Regions from separate parts of the Leptospira kirschneri serovar Cynopteri str. 3522 CT genome, predicted to be linked through region 1. Evidence: riboswitches for the same ligand, from Rfam matches in the RefSeq annotation. Region 1 holds a riboswitch; the other holds the start of a gene.
What was found. A riboswitch is a leader RNA that binds a small molecule or an ion and turns the genes downstream of it on or off. The one in region 1 is predicted to bind cobalamin.
Positions count from the first base shown of each region.

Region 2: another riboswitch for cobalamin. It lies ahead of LEP1GSC049_RS223725 (TonB-dependent receptor plug domain-containing protein); the one in region 1 lies ahead of LEP1GSC049_RS217160 (CbiX/SirB N-terminal domain-containing protein).

Region 1 is NZ_AHMN02000007.1:19,021-23,450, forward strand. It holds gene LEP1GSC049_RS217165 (hypothetical protein) at 1-461, opposite strand, end outside; cobalamin riboswitch at 1,784-1,967, shown strand; gene LEP1GSC049_RS217160 (CbiX/SirB N-terminal domain-containing protein) at 2,234-3,412, shown strand; gene LEP1GSC049_RS217155 (DUF3209 family protein) at 3,431-3,802, shown strand; gene LEP1GSC049_RS217150 (FAD-dependent oxidoreductase) at 3,808-4,430, shown strand, end outside.
Region 2 is NZ_AHMN02000004.1:30,361-34,790, reverse strand. It holds gene LEP1GSC049_RS223720 (YncE family protein) at 1-735, opposite strand, end outside; gene LEP1GSC049_RS223725 (TonB-dependent receptor plug domain-containing protein) at 737-2,860, opposite strand; cobalamin riboswitch at 2,965-3,143, opposite strand; partial or broken gene LEP1GSC049_RS2000000225365 (leucine-rich repeat domain-containing protein) at 3,451-3,998, opposite strand; gene LEP1GSC049_RS223735 (leucine-rich repeat domain-containing protein) at 4,194-4,430, opposite strand, start outside.

The sequences.
Region 1 (4,430 bases):
CCGGGGAAGGCTTCTTCTCCATCGGTTAAGAATACTACCGGTAGTATTTTTTTTGGATGAGGACCTAGATCGTGTACGAGATGTTGCAATTTTTTGAATATGGTTGCGTCTCTCCAAGCGGGAAGTTCCCCTTGATGTGCAAGATAAATTGCAAGTTCTGGAAGAAATACTTCCTGAAACCAGGAAGAAGAATCAGCAATTTTTTGAAGAACGGAAACTCCAGCGTTATCTAAAAAGGAATGGATTTGAATTACGTCCCTTCCGTGCATGTAAGTAAGTGGCAATTTTTTTAGAATTTTCGCTCTTAGCGTAGCGCGGCGTGCAATGGAATTACGAAATCGTTTTTCTAGATAATATCCTGTAAGTAAAACTAGAGCTACAAAGATAGTTCCGTTGATGACCGGAATCCAAGAAAATTCCGGCCAGATAAGAACTGGACGTGCTTGGGCCAAAAAAAACATGCAAAATATATACGTTTCTTTTTTTGAGGGTCAAGCAGGATTCTTAGAGCTCTTTTCAAGAATCCTACAATTGAATTCCAAAACTTCGAACGATTCTATCTTAGATTGGATAAAGTGAGGTTTCAACTCTAAAAAGTAAATTTGATTTTGTTTATATCCTCCTTTTTAAAGATTTGTGTAAGATTATATCGTTTTTCGCAAACTCGTAGTTAGAGTTTTTACCAACCTGTTTGTTTCTACGAATTGATTCTATTTTGAATTTCTAAACCTTTTTATGTAATTTTTATCTTAATTTTAAGTATTTCAGTGACTTGATCAAACCGTAAAATATTCCCGATGTGGGAACTCATACAATTTCAGTTTACTTTAAAATTCTATCTTTTACCAACCGCGTAAAGTATAAGATTTTATGAACTTTTGAGTGATTCATCTTTCAATGAAAACTTGAAACGATCTGTTTTGTAAGATCAGAACGTTTGTAAAAGTATGAGTTCCTACATTCCCCAAATTTACCTGTAAAATTGTGATTTGTGATAGTTCCTACAAGTTAAGTCTCTTTGGGAAGTTTATGGATTTGTAAATCGTATTTTCATCGTTAGATTCAGTGGTAGTTCCCACAAATTATTATCAGGATGTAAATTGATACAAAGTTCCAAAACTACGGTTTCTACTCAAAACTACATGATAAAAGTATCCAACCTAATAATTTATACTTCAATCATGTAAATTTTTTATAAAGACCGGGCGTTATCGGACCGCGCTTTCAAGCTTCAGTCAATAAATTGCATGAAAGAAGCTTAATATAATATTTCGTTTTTAGTTACAATTTAGAACACGATCTGTCAAACACTGGTGATATACTTTATTACATAATTTTAAGTTAAACTTTTGCCTTTTCTGATTTTTATATTGAGTCCACATTTTCAGCAGAATGTTACTGATCTCTATAAAATTAGAGTTGTTGAAAAATTAATTCTCCATCTGTTTCTATTTTATGCAAATCGGCAATTGAAGCAGTTTTGTTAATCGCCACTATGGAATTTTTCAACAACTCTATTGAATACCGTTAATTCTATCACAAAACGCTGATTTTATGTAAAATATTAGGTACTTTATTATATAGTTATGAGTAATACTCAAGTATTATAAAATAAATTATAATTTTATAAAATTATTATATTATTTCAGATTTATTACTTAAGTATTTTAGCTTATTTCAAAAATATTTTTTCATAAAATTGATTTCCTAATTTGAAAATACAGTTTTTTCATATCGGATTAAAAAATATACTTCCCAAAAAAATCGTTTCCAGTCTTGCTGGAATCACAGTTTTTTCATAGGTTTATCTACATTACACATAGATAGGAAGACGGTTAAAATCCGTCACGGTATCCGCCGCTGTAAGAAGGACGAAAGACATACTAAGCCACTGGGACAACTACCTGGGAAGGCGTGTCGAGTAGAAAGATTTCAAGTCAGAATACGGCTTATGAAATTCCTGAAGTACGTTTCGACCTCGGAAATAAGGCGACCGTAACTTAAGCAAATTTTTACAATAAAAGAACGTTTTGGTTTTATTTAGGCAATCAAAACGTTAGTCGCTCTTGTTCCTTTAAAGAAAGAGATTTTATGTATATTGTTTATACGCAAATAAGTGATTTTGTCGAAATTCTATTTTACTCCTTCTTTGTAAAAAAAAGTTTCATAAAAATAGAATCAAATTTTCTTTTTTACCTCTTTCGAAAGGAACAGAAAAAGGCTTAAATAAAATATGAATGTTCCTGGAATTCTTATCATAGGACACGGAAGTAGAGAATCTACTTACGATGGAGAATTTAAGAAGTTCGTAGAAGGATACCAAAATCTTCACCCGAAATATGAAATCAGGACCGCATATGTAGAACTCTCAAAATCTGACGTCAAAACCGTACTTAGAGAATTTTCAAAGACACATAATAAAATATTGATATTTCCTTTATTTTTATTTGCTTCTAATCACGTCAAAAACGATATTTCTTTGGTTTTGTCCGATCTAAAACGAGAATTTGTTAATCATAGATTCATTTCCGCAATGCCTTTGGGAATACATTCAAACATTATAAATTTATTGCATATACGATCTAAACAAAACGAGTCGTTTAGAATCCAATCAAAAACCGCCGTGATCGTGGTAGGAAGGGGCGCCTCTGACGCCGATTCCAACGGAGACTTTTACAAAGCGGTTCGTTTTTTCGAGGAGTCTTCTTCTTTTCTTTTTGTAAAACCTTGTTTTATCGGAATTACAAAACCTCTCTTACAAGAAAGTTTAGAAATTTGTATAAAATTGAGGCCGGAACACATTCTGATTATTCCTTACTTTCTATTTTATGGAAAACTAATACAAAAGATTTCTCATATAGCCAAAGAATATTCGGAAAAATATCCTTGGATCAAAATCGAAACGGTTTCTCATTTTGGTCCAGATCCGATTTTGTATCCGATACTTGACGAAAAAATCTCACAGGCGCTTTCTGGTACAGCGACCCTACCTTGTGATAACTGTGAGTATAGAGTTTCTATTCCTGGACTCAAAAATAAAGTGGGCGGTTTGAACTCTCTTCTTTGGAGTATGAGACATTTGGAAACTCATACTCAGGCGGCTCCTCATGAGTTTCCTCATCGAAATTTTAAAAAACATATCTTTGTCTGCGATAGCGTGGATTGTGTAAATCAAGGTAGTATTTCTTTAATCCATAAAATCCGTTCCTTTATCAGAAAACACGAAAGACAATCTGAGTTTAGAGTTTCTAAAAGTTCTTGTTTGGGCAGATGTGGCGAAGGCCCGACCGTGGTAATTTATCCAGACGGAATTTGGTATCAAAGAGTAAGCGAAAACGACGCAGAAGAATTAGTCGCCGAACACTTGTTAAATGACAGATTGGTCACAAGACTTGTAGATAATATTATGTAGTAATTGAGGAGTATAACATTGGCATGTCACGAAATTGCCGCGTTGCGGTTGGGTATGATGAATTTAATTGGAATTAAAGATGAAGTCACAATTCGACATGAACAGTCTGAAATCGGAGTTGCGTTAGAATCTACTGGACCGATTCGTTCTTTGGCGGAGGCAAAAGATTTTGAATCGCTTATTAAGTTTTACGAAATATCTTTAACTGATTTAGAGGAAAGAATTTCAAAAATGAAAAAAGACGATCCCAAAATGGCGTATTATCGTTCTCTTTTAATCTTAACAAAAAAGATAGAATTCGAATTAAAAAATTCTGTTTTTATTTTTCAAAATTTCTTTCGGGATTTGGAAGAAATACACGATTTCGTCCACGAAATTTTTCCAACATAATCGACATGGCAAAATCTTCTAAAAGAGCCGAAATCAAAAATATTTGTAAAAAGAACGGCTCTGCGATAATCACTCTCGTTTCTAAAAACGGACCTCTTAACTTTTTAGGAGGTCAGTATGTAATTTTCAACTCCGGTCTTAAAACAAAAGACGGAAAAGAAATCAAACGGGCTTACTCCATTTTTTCTTCTGACACACAACAAGAAGAATTTCAAATTTGTATCCAACCGGTAACCGGTGGTCTTATATCTAATCATATTCCGAATCTTGCAATTGGTAGCGAGTTAGAATTTTCTGGTCCTTGGGGGAAATTTGTAGAAAATCCGAATTGGCCTAAAAAAGGGAAAATTCTTTTAATTGCTACCGATATTGGAATCACGACTATTCATTCCATTCTCCATTCTTTGCGATGGAGAGATAAACTTAAAGACACTTATGTGTTATGGTATCTTTTTCTTAAGGAGAAATCCATCTCCGTCCAAGAAATTTTAAAACGACTTCCAGAAGGATTCCATTTTTTGAATGTGATTTCCGTTTCTAAAATCAATCATCCAAATAGACCCGAAGAATGTATTCGTTCTCTTAAAGAAGAGTTAGTTGCCTTCGATTTTCCCCAAAGCGCCTTTTT
Region 2 (4,430 bases), on a different contig from region 1:
CGCAATGATAAGATGAGATTCTCCGAAAAGTTCCACGAGTTGCGGTTTTCCGACCGGATTAGAACTTGGGAAAGTATAAGTTCCGACCACTTGATCCGTAGATATATTGAGTTCCAACAAAATAGAATTCGTGTTCGGTGGAAAGTATCCGGAAGGATCGTTTCGATCTAATCTTTGTAAACATACAAAGAGAGAATCCCCCACTATTTTTAATCCGCTCATTTCCGGAATTCCGTCCGGAGAAGCTCCAAGAGAAAAAGATTCCGCATAACTTCCTAAATCAATAAAACCAGTGATCGTCATATAGGTCGGATCTACGATCATCAATTGATTGGCCCCATAAAGACTCACGTAAGCTTTGGATGCACTTGCAAATTCCATATCCACAGGATTGACTTTAGAACCGAGCGAAAGTTCCGAAGTGGTGATAAATCCATAATTCGGGTCCAATACCTGAATACTATCCCGATTCAATCGATTTAATACATATACTTTTCCGTTTCCAAATCGGGCGACCGCATCCGAATGGATCGGAGTCAATCCGGGATAAGTGTAAAAAAGAGTTGGATTGATTACTTTAAACCGACCTCCTCCTCCGAAATCCGTGGTAACCACTCCTATGTTTCCAGGTAAATTTTGAATCAGAAGCAGACTTAAAAAAGAAGGCCTTTCAATGTCTCTACAAAATACATTCAAAAAAAAGAATAAAATAAAAACCTTAAATTTTGTCCTCATCTTAAAATCTCATACTCAAAGTTGTGTACCAGCTTCTTCCAGGTAAAGGATAGCCAATCAGATCGGATATTCTTTTATCTGTAAAATTTTTGACTTCAAAGGTTAAAAGAACCTCTCTCGTTATCTCTTTCGAATTTCCGTTTAAATCAGAATCTTTCGATTCAGAGTCAAGTACCCAAGTGAAAAAATAATTCCAGATCTGTCTTTCCGGAATATAATTGATATATTCGTTGGTCCTATCCCTGAACACGGCTCCGATATACAATAATTCTATTCCGGTTTCCAGTTTCTTTCCTTTCCAGGAAAACGTGCTAGAAAATTCGTGTCTGGGTCTCAAAGGAAGTGTTTTTCCATGTAAATACGGAGAAGAAGAAGTATTGATAGCTTCTTGATACGTATAGTTGAATAAAAATTTAATTCCGTATTTCCAATCTCCTCTATGAGAAAATTCTAATCCTCTAATTTTAGCGGAATCTACATTTTCCGGCCTGAGCGTAAACTGGGAATTTGGCAAAAACAAGATCATATCCCTCATGTCTTTTTTAAAACAAGAAACACTCGTTTTTGTTTTTAAGAATGAATGATTCGTTTTATATATAAAACCTGCGTCTCCGTTTTCGCTTTGTTCCGGTTTTAAGTTGGGATTTGCGACGATACTTCCTTGCTCCCCAAACATTTCTAAAAAAGAAGGAATCCTATATTGTCTGGACGCGTTTGCTTGAAACTGAACATCCCAACTTTCTTTTTCGAATACCTTCCAAACAAAACCTAATTTAGGATTTGTGAATGTAGTTTTTTTTAGATCACTCGCAAGCGGATCCTGTCTTCGATACCAGGGTTCCTCGGAAGGAAAACGATCCTTATAGTGATCCCAAGTCACAGAAGGTATCAAAAGTATTTTCGAATTCCAAAAACGGATTTCGTCTTCCAGACGAAAGGAGGAATAAGTTCTTTCTTTTTTAGGTTCCACCCTTCCTACTACATTAGAAGAAGTCAACCTCTCCCGATCGAAGGATTCTTTTTCCAAAGACATAAATCCCCTCAAGATCTGATGATAGTCGGTTAAGTATAAGGTAGGTATAATTTGAAAACCGGCTTGCCTGATTTCCGCTCTGGAATTCGGAGTTCCTTTAGAAAATTCAGAAAGAGGATCGTAAAGATCATCTTTAGCCGCCGTATAAAAACTTCTGGTTTCCAACCGAAAGGAATCTACAAACAGCCCTTTAGTGTCTGTAGCAAAAGAACTCGTATTTCTGTCGTATTTTCGATGAACCCTATCTGTCTGATTGGATCCAGGCCCGGGAAGTCCGTGAATTCTATGGTTGAAATCATTTAAGAACTTCAGTTCCGTTTTTCCGATCTGGTATTTTAGAGATCCAAAAAGAGCCGCTCTTTCAAAGGCCGCATTTTTTCTTCTATCAATAGTATCGTCTAACGTGTTTAAAACGACTGTTCCGTGATCGTTTTTATAGGAAAAATTCTGATCGGACTTTTCACCTAACACTAAAAAGCTGGTTCCTATTCCTTTGTAGTTACCAGTATGAGAAACACTCGCCTTTCCAGTGTTAAATGATCCTCCCCCTAAATTGATTCTGGTTTTTGGCTTTTGGGAATCCTTTTTGGTTACCAGATTGACAGAACCCCCGATCGCAGATCCCGAAAAACCGATCGGGTTTCCGGATCTATATACTTCCACACTTTCTAAACTATCAAAAGGAAGATCCGCGAGATTTACTTCTCCTCCTTGTGAATTGTTCAGCGGAATCCCGTCCAAATAGATTCTAGACTGATTCGGATTTGTACCACGAATAGAAAGTGTAGAATAGGATCCCAATCCGCCGAAAGACCGGACCCTAAGACCGGCCTCTCTTTCCAATACCTCCGGCAATGACGTATAACGCGCAGAGGTTTCGTCCAATTGAATTGCAGTCTGAAACCCGCTCGGATTGGAACGGAAATTTTGGGGACCGGAATTTGAAACCTTTCCAATCACTTGAACGGTTTCCGTCTTTGGAGAGGAAACCACGTTTGAAGTATGATCCTGTGAGTTTAAAGTTTTACCCAATACGGGGAAAAATAGAATTACAGAATATTTTAAAATTTGAATGTATCGATTTGATCCCATTTTTATTTGGGGTAAGGGATCGAAAAATCGGTAATTCCCCATTGGGAATATAGTAAACGTAGGCCTATTTTTCAAACCCGACCTTAACTCCCGAAAGTCCCATCAGTTTGTATTTTAACTCGTTAGGTCTTCTGGCTTTCGTCAATTTCGCTGCCTTCCCGCATTTTACGCAGTGGCTTTTTTTGCGAAATCTTGTTCGACGATTACAGCTGCGGGTTCAGCTCCGGATTTGAACCGGATTCCCTTCCTCTTTAGAGGATAAAACAAGTTTTCCGTTCCAAGATTTCTAAATAGGACTTCGCAAGCAAGAGAAATCTGTTGAGAAAAGAGGAAAGATTCGGCGAGAAAACTATAATGAATCGGACATGTTTGTAGATAAAAAAATGCTTTTGTTGAATCCAGGTTTTGATACTTCAAAGGATGATAAAAATCCATTTTTGAATTCTACTTTTGAAACAGAATTAAAAACAGCGCGTTTAACAGCAACTTGTAACATTCAAAGATCATCGTTTATTACATTAACGTAAACATCCCGAGGGCGAATTCGTAATTTCCAAATGTTTTTGAAAGTTCGTATAATAAGTCGTTATTCAGAAATAGATGATAGAACATTTTGGAAGTAACTTTCGAATTCTCTTTTTCTCTTTGACCGAAAGAGAATTGGAACTCAAATCCAACTCTTTTAAATTCCGTAGTTCTCCGATTTCTTTAGGAACTGTCGTAAGTGAATTGCTCCCTAAATTCAACTCTGTTAAATTTTGTAGATTTCCGATTTGTCTCGGAAGATTTTTAAATCCTTGACCGTTCAAATGCAGAATACGAACATCCGAAGAATTTTGGAAGCCTCTATTAAATTTGTGTAAGCTTTTACTTCCACAATTTGCTCTTGCGCTTCGACCTCGTTGAAGAAAAAAAAGATAGAAATCAAAAGAACCATTCCGATTTTTTTAAAACGAATCTGTGTTGTAAAAAAGTTCATGCGACGGATTTTCCAAATCAAAATTTTATTGCAATGAACAAAAGAGGATACGCGTTGTTTCAGCGAAATATTTTTTTCAATGAAGGAAGTAATTTTGCAATACTTTAAGCGATCGCGCTTTTTGTTCCAAGTTCTGAATGCCGAACCATAAGAAGACATTTACACTATTTTTATAGAACTTAGTAAAACGGCTCTCTTCTCCTAAGGGTCGCGTTTTAGGATCAAGTTATTGGTATTTTATGAAAATTGAATCTGATTCTGTAGTTTCACAATAACTTGACCGAAGCTAAAGAGCCTGGTCCGGCTGCCTGTGGCAAGCCGGATTCGCCCTAATTTTATTACGTAAAACTCACGTTAATTAACTACTCTTACATTACAACCTTCAGGAAACTGACTTAAATCCAAATGGGCATGTTTGGGAACGATTAATTCTTTTAACATAGGAAGATTATACAATACATCAACACGATTTGATATACGGGTAACTCCTGCAAACACAACATACTCTAGACGTTTCAAATGACGAACCGGTTCCAGAGATTCCAGTTTTAATCCAATCATAGATAAAATGTTTAACGCGATACAATTTTC